DNA from 2 places in the Lysinibacillus canaveralius genome. Region 1 is predicted to be linked to the other one. Evidence: riboswitches for the same ligand, from Rfam matches in the RefSeq annotation. Region 1 holds a riboswitch; the other holds the start of a gene.

Region 1 (8,544 bases):
GCGTATAGTCACCAATCGCGCAAAATAGGAGGCCCACACATACAAGTGCATAGTATCTTGCTGTACGAACACGAGTCAAGAAGGCAAAAAGAATGATTAGTACCATGGGAATGAGTTTGAAAACCATTTTTGTCTCTGGTGGAATGGTATCAAACAAAAGTACATAATAAAGCCCAAAAATAACAGCGATGATCAGTAAGATAGTGCGCATGAACAGCCTCCTTATGAAGAATGAGATAATAGCCATTAATTATAAATATGAAACTTTTTAACTGTTTAGTCCGTATAAAAGGTAACTAGAAAGGATGATTCGAATGAGTCAATTATTCATTATTTCAGCTATCGCGTCAGTAATTATCACTATTTTACTCGTACCGGTGACAAAAAAGTTTCCGAAAGTAGAGCTGACATCAAAGCAGCATGGGATAATAGCGGTTTCTGTTTTAATTGTTAGTTTTATTTCGACGTTTTTTATTGTTTATGTATCAAAAATTGATCTCCAATGGACAATTTTTCTTTATGTCTTACCCGTAATTGCTCTTGCTGGAGCCATTTTTTCAGCAGGTCTGGAAAGAAAAGTGAAGTCTGCGGCGGTATTAGCAAGTATCCTTGCTGTAGCTTACTTGCTAAGTGCGCCGCTGTTTAATGCTGAGGAAAAATACGAATCAGCAAAAATGGCTGAGGATGTAGAAATCCAGGCATTTGATGAGACACAGACACCGGCAAGTGTACCACCCAAATATGTGAAAAATAAAATGAAAAAAGCTTTTGGGCAAGTACCCAATACTAGCTTTTACGAATTAGGGAATTTACAGATCCAGAAGGTGAACGGTGAGTATGTATATATAGCACCGGTTGAATTTTCAGGGCTGTTCAAATGGTTTAATGGGAAAACAACACCAGGTTACTTTATGATGAGTGCCACAGATGCAAATGAAAATCCGAAATTTGTTCAACAAGAAATGGCCTACGTGCCGTCCGCCTTTTTGAACAAAAATCTGGAACGTCATATGCGTTTGCAGTATCCGGCACTGATTTTCTATGGGGCACCACAGCTTGAAGTGGATGATGATGGTAAGCCTTATTACATTCGCTCATATGGAGAGTTCATTTCTGCACGTAGTGGATTTGATGTAAAAGGGGTTATTTTAGTAGATGCAGCTACTGGTAAATCAGAAAAAATTGCATTAGCGGATGTTCCTGATTTCATCGATGGTGCAGTGTCCCCTGAAACAGTAAGTCTGCAAAACAGCTACTACGGTAACTATGTACATGGTTTCTGGAACAGTGTATTTGGTAAGAAAGATGTTAAGCTGCCGTCGGACGAGGGAACGGAGGCCAATGTGTCACCGATCTTTACAGAAGATGGGCAAATGTACTACTTCACTGATTTTACTAGCCCAAAAGAGGGCGTAGACTCGATGCTTGGCTATTCATTAACAAATGGACGGACGGGCGAAGCGATATACTATACTGGGAATCTGGAAGAATCCTATATGGATTCACAAGGAGCACTAGACATTATTGAGAAGAAATTTATTGAGAAGAAGTGGGAGGGCGAAATGCCAATCCTGTATAACTTCTATGGAGAAGCTAGCTGGCTGACCGCTGTACTCGATTCAAATGGCTTCCTGCAGAACTATTTCATTGTCTCAGCAGCCAATCCTGAAATCTCTGCTTATGCCTCTACGCCGAACGAGGCGCTGAAATTATATAAAACAGCGTTATCCCGAGGAGGAAGTACGGTTGAAGGTTCCTCAGATGCAGAGGAAGCACGCATCACAGGCGAAGTGATCCGTGTATATAAGGAGCGGGCTGGAGATTTTACCATGGTATCATTCCTGTTAGCGACAGGGGAAAACTTTATTGTTAGCACGGAAACCGTGCCGCTAGCCATTTATATGGAAGCAGGGGATGCAGTGAGCGTAACCTATTTAGCGACAGGCGAGCAGTTCCTGCCGGTTAAGGATGTAACGATTACAGAATTACCAGTCCAGGAATAGAGGAAAACTACCTCGAAAGTAAGTGATCTACTTGCTTTCGGGGTTTTTTCTATGCTGAAAATAATAGGACAGGAGAAAATATCAGGGGTGGCTTACTTAAGACAATTTTTTATATCGAGCCGCGTAGACAGCTTGTTTTGAGTATTGAGATATTAGGCGTGCGTTTCAATATAATCCAGCATTTTTTGTTTGCGCTTTTCTACATGCTCTGTTTTATAAGGTTTCAAATCAAAGAAACGCTGCTCCTGTTCAGCTAGAATAGCACGTTCCTGAATGAATCGGCTTTCCGGCTCCTTGTTAAAAATATAGTTCAGGTGGAAAACCTGCAGCAATGCCACTTCAGGGCTCTCTAAGTTTGCGACGAATTTTAAATTCCAGACCGATGTATAGGAAATATACTGGTGAATATAGTCGGTAGCCAATTGATATTTTTTTGAATCGATATGCGGCAGAATCGTTTGATGCACCTTTGACAAAGCAATATTAATGTCTGCGATGGATAAATAATATTTTCGCACATTCTGGAGATGCTGTTTTTCAAGTGAATTGGCTACATGTTTATTTGTATACATACGAAAAGTCCTTTCTTACATCTTTTTCGTTGCTACTATTTTATCAAAAGGTAAGGTTAGATTTCAGTAAAAAGGCGAAATTAACAGGCCTTACATCTTGTTAATTTCGCTTTTAATAGATGTATAAGATCTTTTTGTTACTTCCAAGTGAATCCTTTTGTTTCCAGGAATTCTTTTATAAATGGGCGTTTTTGATCAATTAAGAAATCAGCCATTTGTTTTGTCCAGTTCGCCATCTTTTGGTTGGATGAGCGGCTGGCGTAGTAAGCTTCCATTGTTGCATCATACTCATCAAGAAGTGTATCGTATTTCTCTTCATCATAGCTATTTTCATGCAGGACAGCGGCTACAGGTAGGCGGGGTTTTGTTTCGTTTCGTTTTGTTGGCTTGCCAATTGTCATAGCAAATAACGGGAATACATAATCAGGAAGATTGAATAGCTCACTAATTTCCTTCGGATTGTTTCGTGCGCCGCCGATATAGCATATTCCATAGCCTTCAGATTCAGCCGCGACGACAAAATTCTGCGCAAATAAGGAAACATCCGCTACACCGACAAGAAGATTTTCTGCAGAGTCCACGACGATGTCAACACCATTTTTGTTACCAGCTCTTTGCAGGCGCTTGAAGTCTACACAGAATAAGAAAGAGGCACCTGCTGTTTGGAACTGAAATTCATTTTTTGACAGCTCGCCTAACTTTTTCTTTTTTTCATCATCTGTCACCCAGATGACACTATACGCTTGTACAAAGTGAGAGCTGGCGGCCATTTGTGCGGTTTCAATTAGATCGATTACCGTTTCACGAGAGATTTCTTCTCCTGTATATTTACGGACAGATGAATGGTTTTTTAAAAGTTCTTTTGTTTTGTTCAATTTATTTTCCCCCTCTACAAAAAATAAGCTTAAAGGAAATACCTTTAAGCCCATCTTATAATATTTTTCTATAGTAATCCAATCCAGTGCCAGCAGGCTGCACTAATTGTGGGGAAGCAGATCAACGGGATACGAGGATTCAGGAAAATAAAGCCGATAACTGCCTTCCACCTGAAGCAAAATTGTACCTAGAGAATTTTTGGTAGTAAAAACAGTAATGATGTCCAGGGCGTCACTTTCCCGCATTCGCCGTATTTATACTATTTGCGAATGGTTAGTAATGCCTTACGGTATCAGCTAATGTAGTAATATAAGCTTGCACCCCTTTATATGCGAAACTTTTATACGGTAGTAATGATGTAGTGGCAATGTAAAGGTAGTTATTTGTATTTTGCAGGCATATTCAAAAGGGGATATATAGAGCTTTGAATTGCTTATTTATCCTGTAATCCAGCATAAAGCATGCAGCAGGAAAATTAAAATCAGAAGATTTTAAATTAATAGTTGACTAATCAGATTAACCTGTTTTATACTGTGAAACAATAGATGGAACATGAATCATAAACTCTTATCAAGAGCGGCGGAGGGACTAGGCCCTGTGATGCCCGGCAACCAGTAATGACTTACAAAGGTGCTAATTCCTACAGATTCGAATCGGGATCTGAAAGATAAGGGGAGGAAAACTTGCTCATTCGCAGCCCTCTTCTTATTTGAGAAGAGGGCTTTTTGGTGCTCATTTGTACAAAGGCCCTTTTCCAAATAGAGTGCGGGGAGTTTTCCATATCCTCCTCGACCGATTGTCCATCGAGTATACATTTAGGAGGAAGATATCCATGTCACAAAAGCCAGAAACGTTATTATTACACGGCGGGCAAAAGCCAGACCCTGTTACAGGAGCCATCGCTGTACCAATTTATCGTACAACGGCCTATGCATTTAAAGACACTGCTCATGCACAGCGCCTTTTCGCACTTGAGGAGCCGGGGAATATTTACTCACGTATTATGAACCCGACAGTAGGGGCGTTTGAGGAGCGTATTGCATTGGTGGAAAAGGGAACTGCAGCAGTAGGCCTGTCATCAGGTGCAGCTGCCATTGCCTTCTCTATTTTGAATGTTGCCGGTGCCGGCGATGAAATTGTATCAGCTGGTTCGCTTTACGGAGGAACATATAATTTATTTGCTACTACATTGCCAAAGTACGGTATTACGACAACATTTGTGGATGAACGAAATCCAGAAAATTTCCGCTCTGCCATTACAGAAAAAACAAAAGCAATCTTTGCCGAGACAGTCGGAAATCCAAGCTTAAACATTTTGGATATAGAAGCGGTTGCAGCAATTGCCCATGAACATGGACTGCCATTGATTATTGATAACACGTTCCCTTCTCCATATGGTGCAAACCCAATTGATTTCGGGGCAGATGTCGTCGTTCATTCAGCTACGAAGTGGATTGGCGGACATGGAACAACAATCGGCGGAGTCGTTGTCGATGCTGGAAAATTTGACTGGACACAAGGACGTTTTCCCGGTTTTACAGAACCGGATGCAAGCTATCACGGAATCCGTTACGGCGTAGATGTACCAAATGCGGCGTTCGCAACAAAACTGCGTGTACAGCTGCTGCGTGATTTCGGGCCGACACTGTCAGCGGATTCTGCTTTTAACTTTATTCAAGGGTTAGAGACGCTTCATCTGCGTATAGCCCGCCATAATGAAAATGCCTTAAAGGTTGGGGAATATTTAAAGAGCCACTCATTTGTGGATTACGTAAATTACCCAGGCTTTGAGGAATTTACATCCCATCATTTAGCAAACAAGTATTTGAAAAATGGTTACGGCTCTATTCTCTCATTTGAGATTAAGGGAGGCCGCGTTGCAGGACGTGAATTAATTGATAATGTAGAGCTGTTCTCTCATGTGGCGAATGTCGGTGATGCCCGTTCGTTAATTATTCATCCAGCATCTACAACGCACCAGCAGCTGTCGGCAGAAGAACTGAAAATTGCAGGAGTATCCGAAGGGCTCATTCGCCTATCAATCGGTCTCGAAAATGTAGAGGATATTATCGCTGATTTAGAGCAGGCGCTAGCAAAAGTGCAAAGACAGGTGTCTGCCAGCGTTTAATTTCTTTTAACAAAAGAAAGTTATTTCTATAGGTGGAAATGCAAGGGGCGGACTTACAGCACTTTTTCACTGGATTCCTGAATGATCCTATTAAAGGGAAGCAAATACCGGAGTGATGCAAATCAAATAGGCGTTCTGGAAGAGAGCTGTTTTAGGCTCGCTGCATCTTGCCATAATGTTTTATACTGCCTCATTCGGCAAAAGAAAGCGGCGGCTCCGTGCCATTTCACGGAGAGCCATCGCTTTTCAACAGTAAATTCAATTCATAGTAAGTTTATAAGTTTTATTGACAATAGCTGTGATATTCTGTAAGATAAAAACAACTTTAAAACCTACCAATAAACTCGGGAAAGCATCTTGTGTTTTTACTCGAGTGATAAATCACATAAGTGTATGAATAAAAGGAGAGTTGAAAATGGGCAATGTCTACAGTGCACAACATGTCGCAGCTTATTTTATATATGAATTGAATGAAGTCCACACTTTTGTAAACCAAATTTCTATCCAACATTTATTAGGGCAGTTCAATGCTATATGGAAAAAAGCATTTGGACATGACGCTTTTTTAGAGGAAACATACAATCTTACATCTGCTGAATATGTTGTAAAGGAAGTGTATGATGCATATAAAGAGTTAGGAACAGATCATATTTCATTACCAGCAAAAGAGTGGTATTTAAAATATGGAGAATTCCAGCTTGTGCACCGTACATATGGTATACCGCCCTTTACACAAAAAGAGGAAATGATTGCTCGAAAAGTACTTGATCGCTATCGCACATCTGTTGAGGGAATCAATATCGCGGTGTAGCTGCTTAAACATGCGCAGAAGTATAACAAGGAAGTGCCGATTGAAGTTCACTTTATCAGCTATTTTAAAAGCATCCGATGGGGGTGCTTTTGTTTTTTAGAGCTCCTTTTAGTGCCGCGGAGCTATTTGGCAGGCCTGATTTTCCTAATAACACTCTGTAAATATGGCAGAATATGCATGATAGGAGAAGATGTAAGGGGTTTCGTGTACATTTTACAAAAACAAATGTTTTCCTAGAGGAGATTTCCCTTGTTTTCGTTTATAATATAAGATAGAATTTTTTATATAAAATTATTAGAATAGTGCGTTTATATAGATTTTCTGAAGACTTTGGAGGAGACAGATATGGCAGTAATAAAGGCGGCCATCCTAGGATTTGGCACAGTAGGGCAAGGAATTTATCATATCTTAAATGAAAAGCGAGAAGCACTGCGGGAAAAGCTGGGCGTAGAATTAGAAGTGACGAAGATTTTAGTTCGGGATACTTCAAGCGAGCGGGTTCCAGGGACGAAACATTTATTGACAGATAATATCAATGAGGTATTTGCCGAGAAAGGCATGCAAGTAGTATTCGAGGCGATCGTTAATGAAGAGCCGGCATTTTCCTATTTAAAACAGGCAATAGAAAACAAATGCCATGTGGTGACAGCGAATAAAGTGATGTTTGCTAAAAGAGGGATGGAGCTTCAAGAGATGGCGAAACAAAATGGTGTATTTGTAGGGTATGAAGCAACGGTTGCCGGCGGGGTCCCTGTGATTAAGACGTTGAAGAATATTCTCCTTGTTAATGATGTGAGCTGCATTCAGGGAATTTTAAATGGGACGACAAACTATATGCTAACAAAAATGCGTAAGGAAGGGTGGAACTTCGAGGAAGCATTGCTGGAAGCACAGCGTCTCGGCTATGCAGAAGCAGATCCGTTCAATGATATTTCAGGACAGGATGCGTTTAAAAAGTTAATGGTACTGTCTGATTTGGCCTTTGGTGAACAGCCAGACTGGTCAGAGGTCGAGGTAATTGGTATTGACACAATTTCGACAGAGGATGTGAAAAATGCCACAGAACACGGAATGCGATATCGGCATGTAGCGGAAGTGGAACGACAGGCAGGCGGTAAAATCGCAGGGAAGGTAGCGCCTATGCTTGTAGACAGGGAGCATCCTTTATTCCCAATTGATGATGTCTTTAATGCAGTAGCTATAGATACAAATTATATTGGCACATTAACAGTGACAGGTCCCGGAGCTGGTATGTATCCGACTGCTTCTGTCATGGTAGAGGATTATGCAGAAATTATCGGTAAGCGCGCCGGATTTGTAGTGACGATTTAATTTCTTTCAGCTAGCAGCCGCTAAAATTTCTCTAAAGCGGTGAACTGAGGACAGAGACACCTTTCTTGGCTCGGGCTGCTGAGGGTGTCTGTTGTTTTGAATAGTTATAAAGATTCGGAACAGGCCATTAAAAGAAAATCGGACCATCCATTAGAAAAGGATGGTCCGATTTTTTCGTGTGCAGTAAATAGTACTATTCATCTAGAGTACAGTGCGAAGATACGTTTTATATCCAAGCCTTTCGCCTGCGCATAGCGTAGTTAAGCAGGCATGGCATCAGCTTTTTAGGCATGCTGGAAAGCAATGTCAGTTAGTCTTCATCTTTTACATCCACATCATCTGGAATAGGTGTACTCCGCCAAATTTCAATTTCCTCTTTAATGCGTTCGAGCTGCTCATGATACGCATCGAACTGCCTGCTATTAATCAAGAACTGTTCTCCGTCATGGACGGCTTTAATGCGGCCATTGTAAATGTAATGCAGAATTTGATGCTCAGGCATGCCAATATCTTTAGCAGTCTCTTCCACTGTTTTATACATTTTGATGACCCCCATTTCCAATATAATCTTGCCTTTATTATAACATGGGAATCGAAAAAAAAAGTTTATATTGAATTTATATTCGTCCGGTAAGATACAAAGTGGAATTTGAACAAGGAGGAGAAGAACACAGTGAAAAAGCTTTTATATCCAATAACTGACTGGGTTTCAACAAAGCGTGGGATGTGGATTACAATCATTGGCTGGCTTGTACTGATGATCGGTCTAAGTGCGGGTCCGAAGCTGGGTGATCATAAAGTAACAAACTTCCAGTCACTTCC
Region 2 (8,544 bases), 2.1 Mb from region 1:
CCGGTCCATGTTACGCTGCCCGATTTCCTGTAAACTAACGAATGGCTGCTGGTGACCGGCGAATACCATACTAGCATCAAATTGCAGGCAGATTTCCAGGGATTGCTTATACTGCATAACGGTAGGAAGAAGCTGTCCTTCCTGATCATGGTCAACTAGTGCACTCGTGGTACCTGTATAAAGTACAAGATCACCCGCAAACAACCATTTTGTCTGTGGATCGTAAAATAAGATGGAGTCCGGTGAATGACCAGGCACGGCTTTTACATGAAAATCATTCACAATGTCCCCATCTTGGAGAGGGATAATGTCAGCATTGATTCTCAACTGTTTACTTTCCTGCAAGGTTTTTTCTATCTTTGCCAGTCGTCGGCCTGCAAGATGCAGACAACCATAGTCTTTGTATAGTTGTTTAAAAAAGTCGAGCTTTTGCAACTGATAGTCCTTTGTCAAATGCAGCCGCTCAATAGCGAGAAAATGTGCATAAATAGGAACTGTCTTTTGCGATAAAATACGATTAACCATCCCTGTATGGTCACTGTGATGGTGTGTAAGCAGTATTTGATCAATGTCATGGACAGTAAAGCCATATTCCATAAGCTTACTGTGAAAAAAATCGTGAAATGCAGGAAAGTCGATTCCCGCATCAATCAGTGTCAACATGTCCCCGTTTTTATATAAATAACAGTTAATACTTTTCATCTGTCCATAGTGAATATCAAACAGTATCGGATATATCTCCTTTTTCCCCGCTTTTATGATTGGTGACATTCTTTACATCTCCTATCTTTTTCCCAATTGCAGATATGTTACTTTTCCCTTTGTTAAATTGAATCTTCATACTCTATTATTAATCATAACTGGAAAATGAAAAGCATCCAACAGAATTCTTCCATCAGAAAATGAGTACTGGAATCGTTCGATATGGAAGACCAAAGTTGCATATTGTTTGCGAAAAAGCGAAATTTCCTTAACAATAGGAATACAAGGAAGGAGATGACGGTTCTGAAAGCTGGTTCTTGGGTACATAATATAATCGGCATCCTTTTAATCATCGTCAGCATACTACAAGCGATCAACAGTTGGGATGAAAGCATGCTGAAATCTACTTTTTATCTACTTTTTGCGGCGGTTGTCGCAGTTCTCTTAGTCTTCTTAACAAAGAAGCGAAATGAGATCAAGCAGGAGGGAAAACAATAATATGAGTAAAATTAATATACCGATTTCTGTTCTAGACCTCGTCCCTGTACGAGAAGGACAGGATGCACATGATGCCTTCAATCGTGCACGAGACTTAGCGAAGCACGTAGATGAACTAGGTTATACACGATACTGGTTGGCAGAACATCATAATAGCCGCTCGATTGCCAGCTCTGCTACTCCAGTCGTCATTGGTTATATTGCAGAGGCAACAAAACAAATCCGCGTCGGCTCAGGAGGTGTCATGCTGCCAAACCATGTGCCGCTAGTGGTAGCAGAGCAGTTTGGTACACTGAATGCCATGTATCCGGGACGAATTGACTTAGGACTTGGCCGTGCGCCTGGGACAGACCCATTTACAGCGCGTGCTCTTCGCCGTAATATTGCTGGAGAGGACTTTGAAGAAAATGTTGTCGAGCTGCAGCGTTATTTAGCAGAGGCAAAAGAGACAGATTCAGTGCGTGCTTATCCAGGTTTCGGTGAACAAATTCCGATTTGGATTCTTGGCTCCAGTATGTTCAGCGCAGAGTTTTCCGCGAGAAGAGGAATGCCGTATGCATTTGCCTCCCATTTCGCACCTGACTACTTCACACGTGCAATTAAGTTGTACCGTGAGCAATTCAAGCCAAGTGAATACTGTGAAAAGCCGTATGTCTTGGCATGTGTTAATGCGATTGTGGCTGATACAGATGAAGAAGCGCACTATTTAGCAACGACTTTCTATCAGTTCTTCCTTTCCATCATTCGCCGTGACCACCAATTAATGAAACCGCCTGTAAGAAATATGGATGAGATTTGGTCACCATTCGAGCGGGATGCGGTCATGCAGCAGCGCCAGTACACATTTATTGGCAGTAAAGAAACTGTTGCAAAAGAACTGCAGAAATTTGTTGAGGAAAACGGTGTAGATGAAGTTATGATTAGTTCTTCTATCTATGACGATGAAGCGCGTAAATATTCATTTACATGCCTGCGTGACATGTTTGCATAATCAAATTTACTTATCTCTAACGCCGAGCCAGTCAAACTGGCTTGGCTTTTGTATTTGGTTAAATGCTTCTCGCTGCTTATACAAAAATCACTCTTTCACACTAGATAAATAAATAATAAGAAGGAATTTTGTAAGAATTATTGAATAATTTGCATCTCCGTGATACAATCTATCTAATTTAATCATCTTATCGAGAGAAGCAGAGGGATATGGCCCGATGAAGCTTCAGCAACCTCTAGCGCAGCTAGAAAGGTGCTAATTCCAGCAAGGTTTATCCTTGGAAGATAAGAGCGAGCGACTAAAAACCTCTCATTCTTATGCTGGAATGAGAGGTTTTTTTTGATTAGTGATAGAAATGGGGGGACATTGGAATGCCAATTAATATACCGAAAAGGCTACCAGCTGGAAATTTACTTAGAGAAGAAAAAATATTCGTCATGGAGGAGGACCGCGCTCGCACGCAGCAAATTCGTCCACTAAATATACTTGTATGCAATTTAATGCCTGAAAAAGAGAAAACGGAATTGCAGCTGCTGCGTTTACTTGGGAATACACCTCTTCAAGTGAATATTACCTTCTTAAATACAGCGACCTATGAATCGAGAAATGTATCCAAATCACATTTGCAGCTTTTTTACAAAACGTTTGATGAAATTAAGCATCGACGCTATGATGGAATGATTATTACCGGTGCGCCAGTTGAACGTATGGAATTTGAGGAAGTGCTATATTGGAAGGAAATTACATCTATTATGGATTGGGCAAAGGACAATGTCACGTCTATTATGAATATTTGTTGGGGGGCACAAGCAGCTTTATATCATCATTTTGGCATCGGTAAATACGAGCTTCCTAAAAAATGTTCCGGTGTTTATTCCCATGTCATAACGGATTTAACGGTTGACCTTGTACGCGGTTTCAGCGATGAATATGTAGCACCGCACTCCCGTCATACATCAGTTTCAATTGAAGAAGTCCGTAATCATCCCGAGCTGAAGCTGCTGAGCTATTCGGATGATGCCGGGGTATTTATCGTCCAATCGAAGGATAACAAACATATCATGATTACCGGACATCTGGAGTATGATGCTACCACGCTAAAAGACGAATATGTAAGAGATGTGGCAAAAGGAGATAATGTAGAACTTCCTGTAAATTACTTCCCGAATAATGATCCGTTAAAAGAACCAAAGAACACTTGGCGGGCTCACTCCCATCTTTTGTTCTATAACTGGCTGAATTATTATGTTTACCAAGAAACGCCGTACAAATGGGATTTTATCGAGGAAGATATCGAATATCATATTTAATGAAACATGGCTGTGCGACCGGTTACTATCGGGGCATAGCTTTTTTTATGAAGCAGCAGCAATAAAGTTAGAAAATTGAAACTATATAGCATTTTATTCGTAAATTAACTAAAAGGAGTTTATAAAAGGAGGGCTTTGCCATGCTATTCATCGTCGTTGTCCTTTCTATACCAGTATACGGCTATTGTATTTGGTCTTTATATGAGCCTGAGGAAGCCTTTTCTTCATGGATAAATGGCGCTATAAAGAAGTTCCTGAACTCTCCGATCTGCAGCTAAAACACATACGCTACGGCAGTATAACTGTGATAATTCTGATGTCGATCGGTATTTTAGCACTTGCCATTAATACAGTCGTATCAATAGTCAGATACTTTAATGGTTAACAAAGTTTATAATATCCAAACGTTAGGAGAGATTTGTCATGTGGAAACAGAAAATCATAGAAACAAAACGGGGTGCCTTTGAAATTTTCGAGTGTGGGGAAGGAGAGCCTCTTGCAGTTACACACTTATATAGTGAGTTTGATGAAAGGGGAAACGCTCTTGCTCATCCATTCACCCCTTACTATCATGTATTTTTAATCAACGTACGAGGTGCCGGACATTCTGTAAAAGCAAAAAATCCACAAGAATATCGAATGGAAGAGACGGTTGCTGACCTGGAGGCGATTCGTGAGAGCTTAGGCTTCGAAAAATGGGCTTTTGCTGGTCATTCCACGGGAGGGATGCTCGGTTTAAAATATGCAGCGATTACACCAGGGTCTATAAGCAAACTAATCGTGGGAGGGGCAGCTGCAAGTTACGAGTACGCTTTACATCCTGACTGTATGTACCATCATAAAAATAAAAACTATCCACGTATCATGGAGATTATGGAGGCACTAAATAATCCTGAGACTTCCGTAGAAAAACGGAAAAATCTCAGTTATGAATGGGCGCTGATGTCTTATTGTTCCGAGGAAAAGTTAAAGGACGCACTGAAGAAGCCAAACAGCGGCCGTACAATTGGAGAGCGTTTAGACTTTTTCAGAAAGGTAGATTACAGAGATTTTGATGTTAGAGAACAATTGAAGCATATTGATCTGCCAAGTTTTATTTATGCTGGTCGCTTTGATGCTCAATGTCCAGTGCAATTTGGCATTGAAATCGCAGAACTGCTTCCACATGCAGAACTCACAATTTTTGAAAAGAGCAACCATTTCCCGTTCTTAGAGGAGGCGGAAGCTTTCAAAGCATTCGTGGTTTCTACTCTACATACAACACATAGCTAGTCTGTCTCCTAAACAGGAAAAGCCGTGTTGCAATGAAAATACGGCTTTTTATTAGCTATTATTTTTTTATATTCTTGTACATCAGAATATCATCTACATACCGATTGTCTATTTTCACTTCATTTACTTTATGTCCTTCTTCTATAAAACCGAGCGACCGATATAAGTGAATTGCTCGTTCGTTTGAAGAAAGAACACCTAAGCAAACTTTTTCTATTTCCTCATGACATTCAGCCCAGGTCAGCAGGGCTTCAAGTAAAATTCTCCCAATTTTCATGTTGCGATATTCTTTCAGCACCATCATCCCGAAAGAACCTGTATGATTTAGACGAACACGGTTAGGGGATTGAAAAACCAGCCACCCTACCATTTCACCGTCAACTTCTGCTACGAGGATAATTTCCCGGCTATTTTGTAGAATATGTTGAATCCATTGCTTCTGATCATCAACGGTTTTATTGAACTCTTCCGGATCCGATAAAAGAAATTCCTTTTCTTCAATAATTTCTCTTTGGATTCTTAACATATTTTCAGCATCGTTTAGTAACCCTTCTCTTATTGTGATTGAATGTAACGTGTCCACTACTATTCCACCTTTCTCTTTTACAAAAAGAATATGTATAAAACAGCGTTTAAATAATTCCATATAAATACATTTTAGCGAATAAAATCAAAATAAAAAGTCCCTTAATTTTAGATCCTGGCCATTAGGCGCAATCAATCTCCTTTTAGGTACCTCCTTGATGTATGCATTAAGGAGGTACCTGTTGGAGATTTTTCTTACATACTAAATTACAGGATAATAATGTTCGTAACACGGATGAATATAAAACGGGGGTCTAGGCCCAATGATAGGTGCTTTGATCACCAAAGATTGATACGTTATTTGCGTTTTTTCGTTCGACTGATTCATTAATAAAAACCTTACTTTCGGATTGTAATAATAGTTGATTACCGTTACCTCCTATTTTTGATGCTCCTATAGTATTCAATTTTCAGAGCTTTTGACTATTAGTGGATGCACGCCTACTTCTTAATTCGCATATTCTAGGCAGAAGTCGTTTTGGGGAGGGATTCAATCCATTGACTAAGGAACAAAAATACCCGCTGTATCCCAACTACGGGAAGATAACTCGCTACGAGGAGATTGCATTAACTGTACCGGAGCAACGTCAATATCGCCAACCGGGTATAGAGGGTTTAATGATCCCAAAGCCAATTATTGAAAATCCGCTCTATATAGGAAGCGGAAAATTAAAAGGAAAAGTGGCCTTAATTACCGGAGGAGATAGCGGAATGGGGGCAGCAGCTGCCATTGCCTTTGCCAAGGAGGGAGCCGACGTCGCAATTTCCTACTTGGATGAACATGAAGATGCGACAAGGACAAAAAATAGAATTGAAGAAATTGGAAAACGGTGCCTTTTATTACCGGGCGATCTAAGAGAAAAAGCGCATTGTGCGGATATTGTGGAGAAGACAGTGGAGTCTTTTGGAAAGCTAGATATTCTATGTAACCATGTAGGGGTTCAATTTCAGCAATTAAACTTGACGGATATTACAGATGAGCAATTCGATGAAACATTTAAAATTAATATCTATTCTCATTTTTATACAACCCGCGCAGCATTAAAATACTTAACGGCAGGGAGTTCGATTATTAATACCTCTTCAGTAGTGGCCTTTGATGGGAATGAACAATTGATCGATTATACAGCTACAAAAGGGGCAAACATAGGATTTACCCGCGCATTATCCAAAAACTTAGTCAGCAAAGGAATTCGTGTGAATGCAATTGCTCCCGGACGGATCTGGACACCATTGATTCCTTCAAGTTTTTCTGCTGATCAAGTACCATTAGCAGGAAATCCAATGGATCGCCAGGGCCAACCATTTGAAGTAGCACCTACATTCGTCTATCTGGCATCGGACGATTCCAGATTTGTTACAGGCCAAACACTCCATGTGAATGGCGGTCAAGTTTTCGGTTAATGGAAAAATTTATAATATTTTTAAAATCATGAAGCGCACGCTGTTGCTAAAATAACATAAAAAAGAACGTAGAATAATAGTCAAAGAAAATCTCCTCTAGTCATAGAGAATTGGCGGAGGTTTTTATTGTTCATCAACCTGCTACAAGGAGTAGTGAAAAAAGCCGCTTGATAGAAGGGGATACATTCGTTTATCGTAAAAAAGACTATAGACAAACGCTATTGTTTCGCGTTATCTATAGTCTTACTTTCCTTTATGGGAATTTTGCTTTTTATACTATCTTGTGCGGATAAAATGCTGCGTCCAGTAGTTGCCGTTACTAGAATATCCAACACCGATATGTGTGTAATTGCTATTTAAAATATTCGCACGGTGGCCCGGAGAATTCATCCATGCGTTGACAACCTCTTCAGGGGAGCGCTGTCCTACCGCGATATTTTCACCTGCATAGCTGTAGGCAATATTGAAGCGGTTTAGGATATTTTGCATGCCGCCGTAATTTGGACTGTCATGACTCAAAATACGCGTAGCAGCCATATCATCCGTTTTAAACTGTGCAGACTGCATCAAGGAAGTACCCATCGCTAGTGGCTGAAGGCCATTTTCAACGCGTGCCTGATTCGTCAAGGCAATAACCTGATCTGCATAATTGTTACTTACCGGTCTTTCCGGAGCTCTTACTCCATCTCGCGCCCGTACAACAAAGCTTGCCATTTGGCCCCGTGTTACCGATGCATTTGGTGAGAATGTAGACGCCGATGTTCCGTTTGTGATGCCGGCGTTAAAAATAGTTTGAATATCGTATTTAAAGCTAGAACTGCTTGGGATATCATGGAATGGATACGTAATAGCCTTTGCCTGCTCTAACGAAAACGCACGAGTTAAAATTTTTGCCATCTGTGCACGCGTCAGCCACTCATTTGGACGGAATGTATGATCGCTGGAATAGCCGCTTATAATATTGCGTTCATTTAACGCCTGAATGGCATTATAATATTCAGAGTTTTTAGGTACATCCTTGAACTGCTGCTGAGCTTGATTGTTAGAAGTCAGATTGAGAGATTTCGCAATAATTTTAGCAGCTTGTGCCCGTGTTACGTAATTGTTAGGGCGAAATGTGCCATCGCTATAACCGGACAAGATATCTTTGGATGCCAGGTTTTCGATAGAGGCATAGTGGCTGTTCTTTGCCGGTACATCCTTGAATGTTGCAGCATCCGCCTTTATTGGCACAATACATGCTGCCAACATCAGGCAGCAGGCAAGGACTAGTTTGTTAATCTTCAAGATGTCTTCACCTTTCTTTCATAATAGTTTTTGATAATTATAGACGTCTATAAGTACCTATACCATCAAAAATTTACTTTGAAACGCAAACTTAAGTCTTATGAAATAGAAAGGGGATATTGTTAATAAACTGAAATGAATGTTACAGAAGATACATAAGGGAGAATAATGTAGATTATATAAATAACCCCATCTGCCTAGGGATGCAGATGGGGTTCAGCTCGTACATTCCCTCTCGAAATAGGGGAATGGGGATAATAATATATATGCGACTATGTAGTAATTTATTCTCTTATAACATAACGTTTGATTTCGAAAAGAAATACATAAAGCCTCACAAGAATAATAGGGCCAACATTTAGCTGACTTATGACTTCTGCCTAATTGTAAACAGAGCTTTCAGTACCTGTTACGAGATAGAATAGTTTTTCGTTCACAATGAGAGCCCATTGAACAATTGGGCCGAGACCGAAAGACATATTGACGGTACCAATG

The links. Region 1 has a riboswitch for S-adenosylmethionine ahead of AA0Y26_RS01230 (O-acetylhomoserine aminocarboxypropyltransferase/cysteine synthase family protein). Riboswitches for the same ligand answer to the same signal wherever they lie in the genome.
Region 2: it holds a riboswitch for S-adenosylmethionine, as region 1 does, so the genes downstream of both, metA (homoserine O-acetyltransferase MetA) here and AA0Y26_RS01230 (O-acetylhomoserine aminocarboxypropyltransferase/cysteine synthase family protein) in region 1, are expected to answer to the same signal.

The regions. Positions count from the first base shown of each region.
Region 1 covers NZ_CP154840.1:215,754-224,297, forward strand. Annotated here, with positions in the region: gene AA0Y26_RS01210 (lysoplasmalogenase) at 1-211, opposite strand, end outside; gene AA0Y26_RS01215 (hypothetical protein) at 315-2,003, shown strand; gene AA0Y26_RS01220 (hypothetical protein) at 2,156-2,575, opposite strand; gene nfsA (oxygen-insensitive NADPH nitroreductase) at 2,713-3,450, opposite strand; SAM riboswitch class I at 4,016-4,125, shown strand; gene AA0Y26_RS01230 (O-acetylhomoserine aminocarboxypropyltransferase/cysteine synthase family protein) at 4,284-5,579, shown strand; gene AA0Y26_RS01235 (hypothetical protein) at 5,995-6,390, shown strand; gene AA0Y26_RS01240 (homoserine dehydrogenase) at 6,736-7,722, shown strand; gene AA0Y26_RS01245 (DNA-binding protein) at 8,033-8,263, opposite strand; gene AA0Y26_RS01250 (MMPL family transporter) at 8,396-8,544, shown strand, end outside.
Region 2 covers NZ_CP154840.1:2,279,486-2,288,029, reverse strand. Annotated here, with positions in the region: gene AA0Y26_RS11540 (MBL fold metallo-hydrolase) at 1-771, opposite strand, end outside; gene AA0Y26_RS11535 (hypothetical protein) at 997-1,200, shown strand; gene AA0Y26_RS11530 (LLM class flavin-dependent oxidoreductase) at 1,202-2,191, shown strand; SAM riboswitch class I at 2,376-2,482, shown strand; gene metA (homoserine O-acetyltransferase MetA) at 2,563-3,501, shown strand; gene AA0Y26_RS11520 (hypothetical protein) at 3,642-3,779, shown strand; gene AA0Y26_RS11515 (alpha/beta fold hydrolase) at 3,925-4,773, shown strand; gene AA0Y26_RS11510 (N-acetyltransferase family protein) at 4,832-5,356, opposite strand; gene AA0Y26_RS11505 (SDR family oxidoreductase) at 5,857-6,762, shown strand; gene AA0Y26_RS11500 (S-layer homology domain-containing protein) at 7,039-8,049, opposite strand; gene AA0Y26_RS11495 (YczE/YyaS/YitT family protein) at 8,430-8,544, opposite strand, start outside.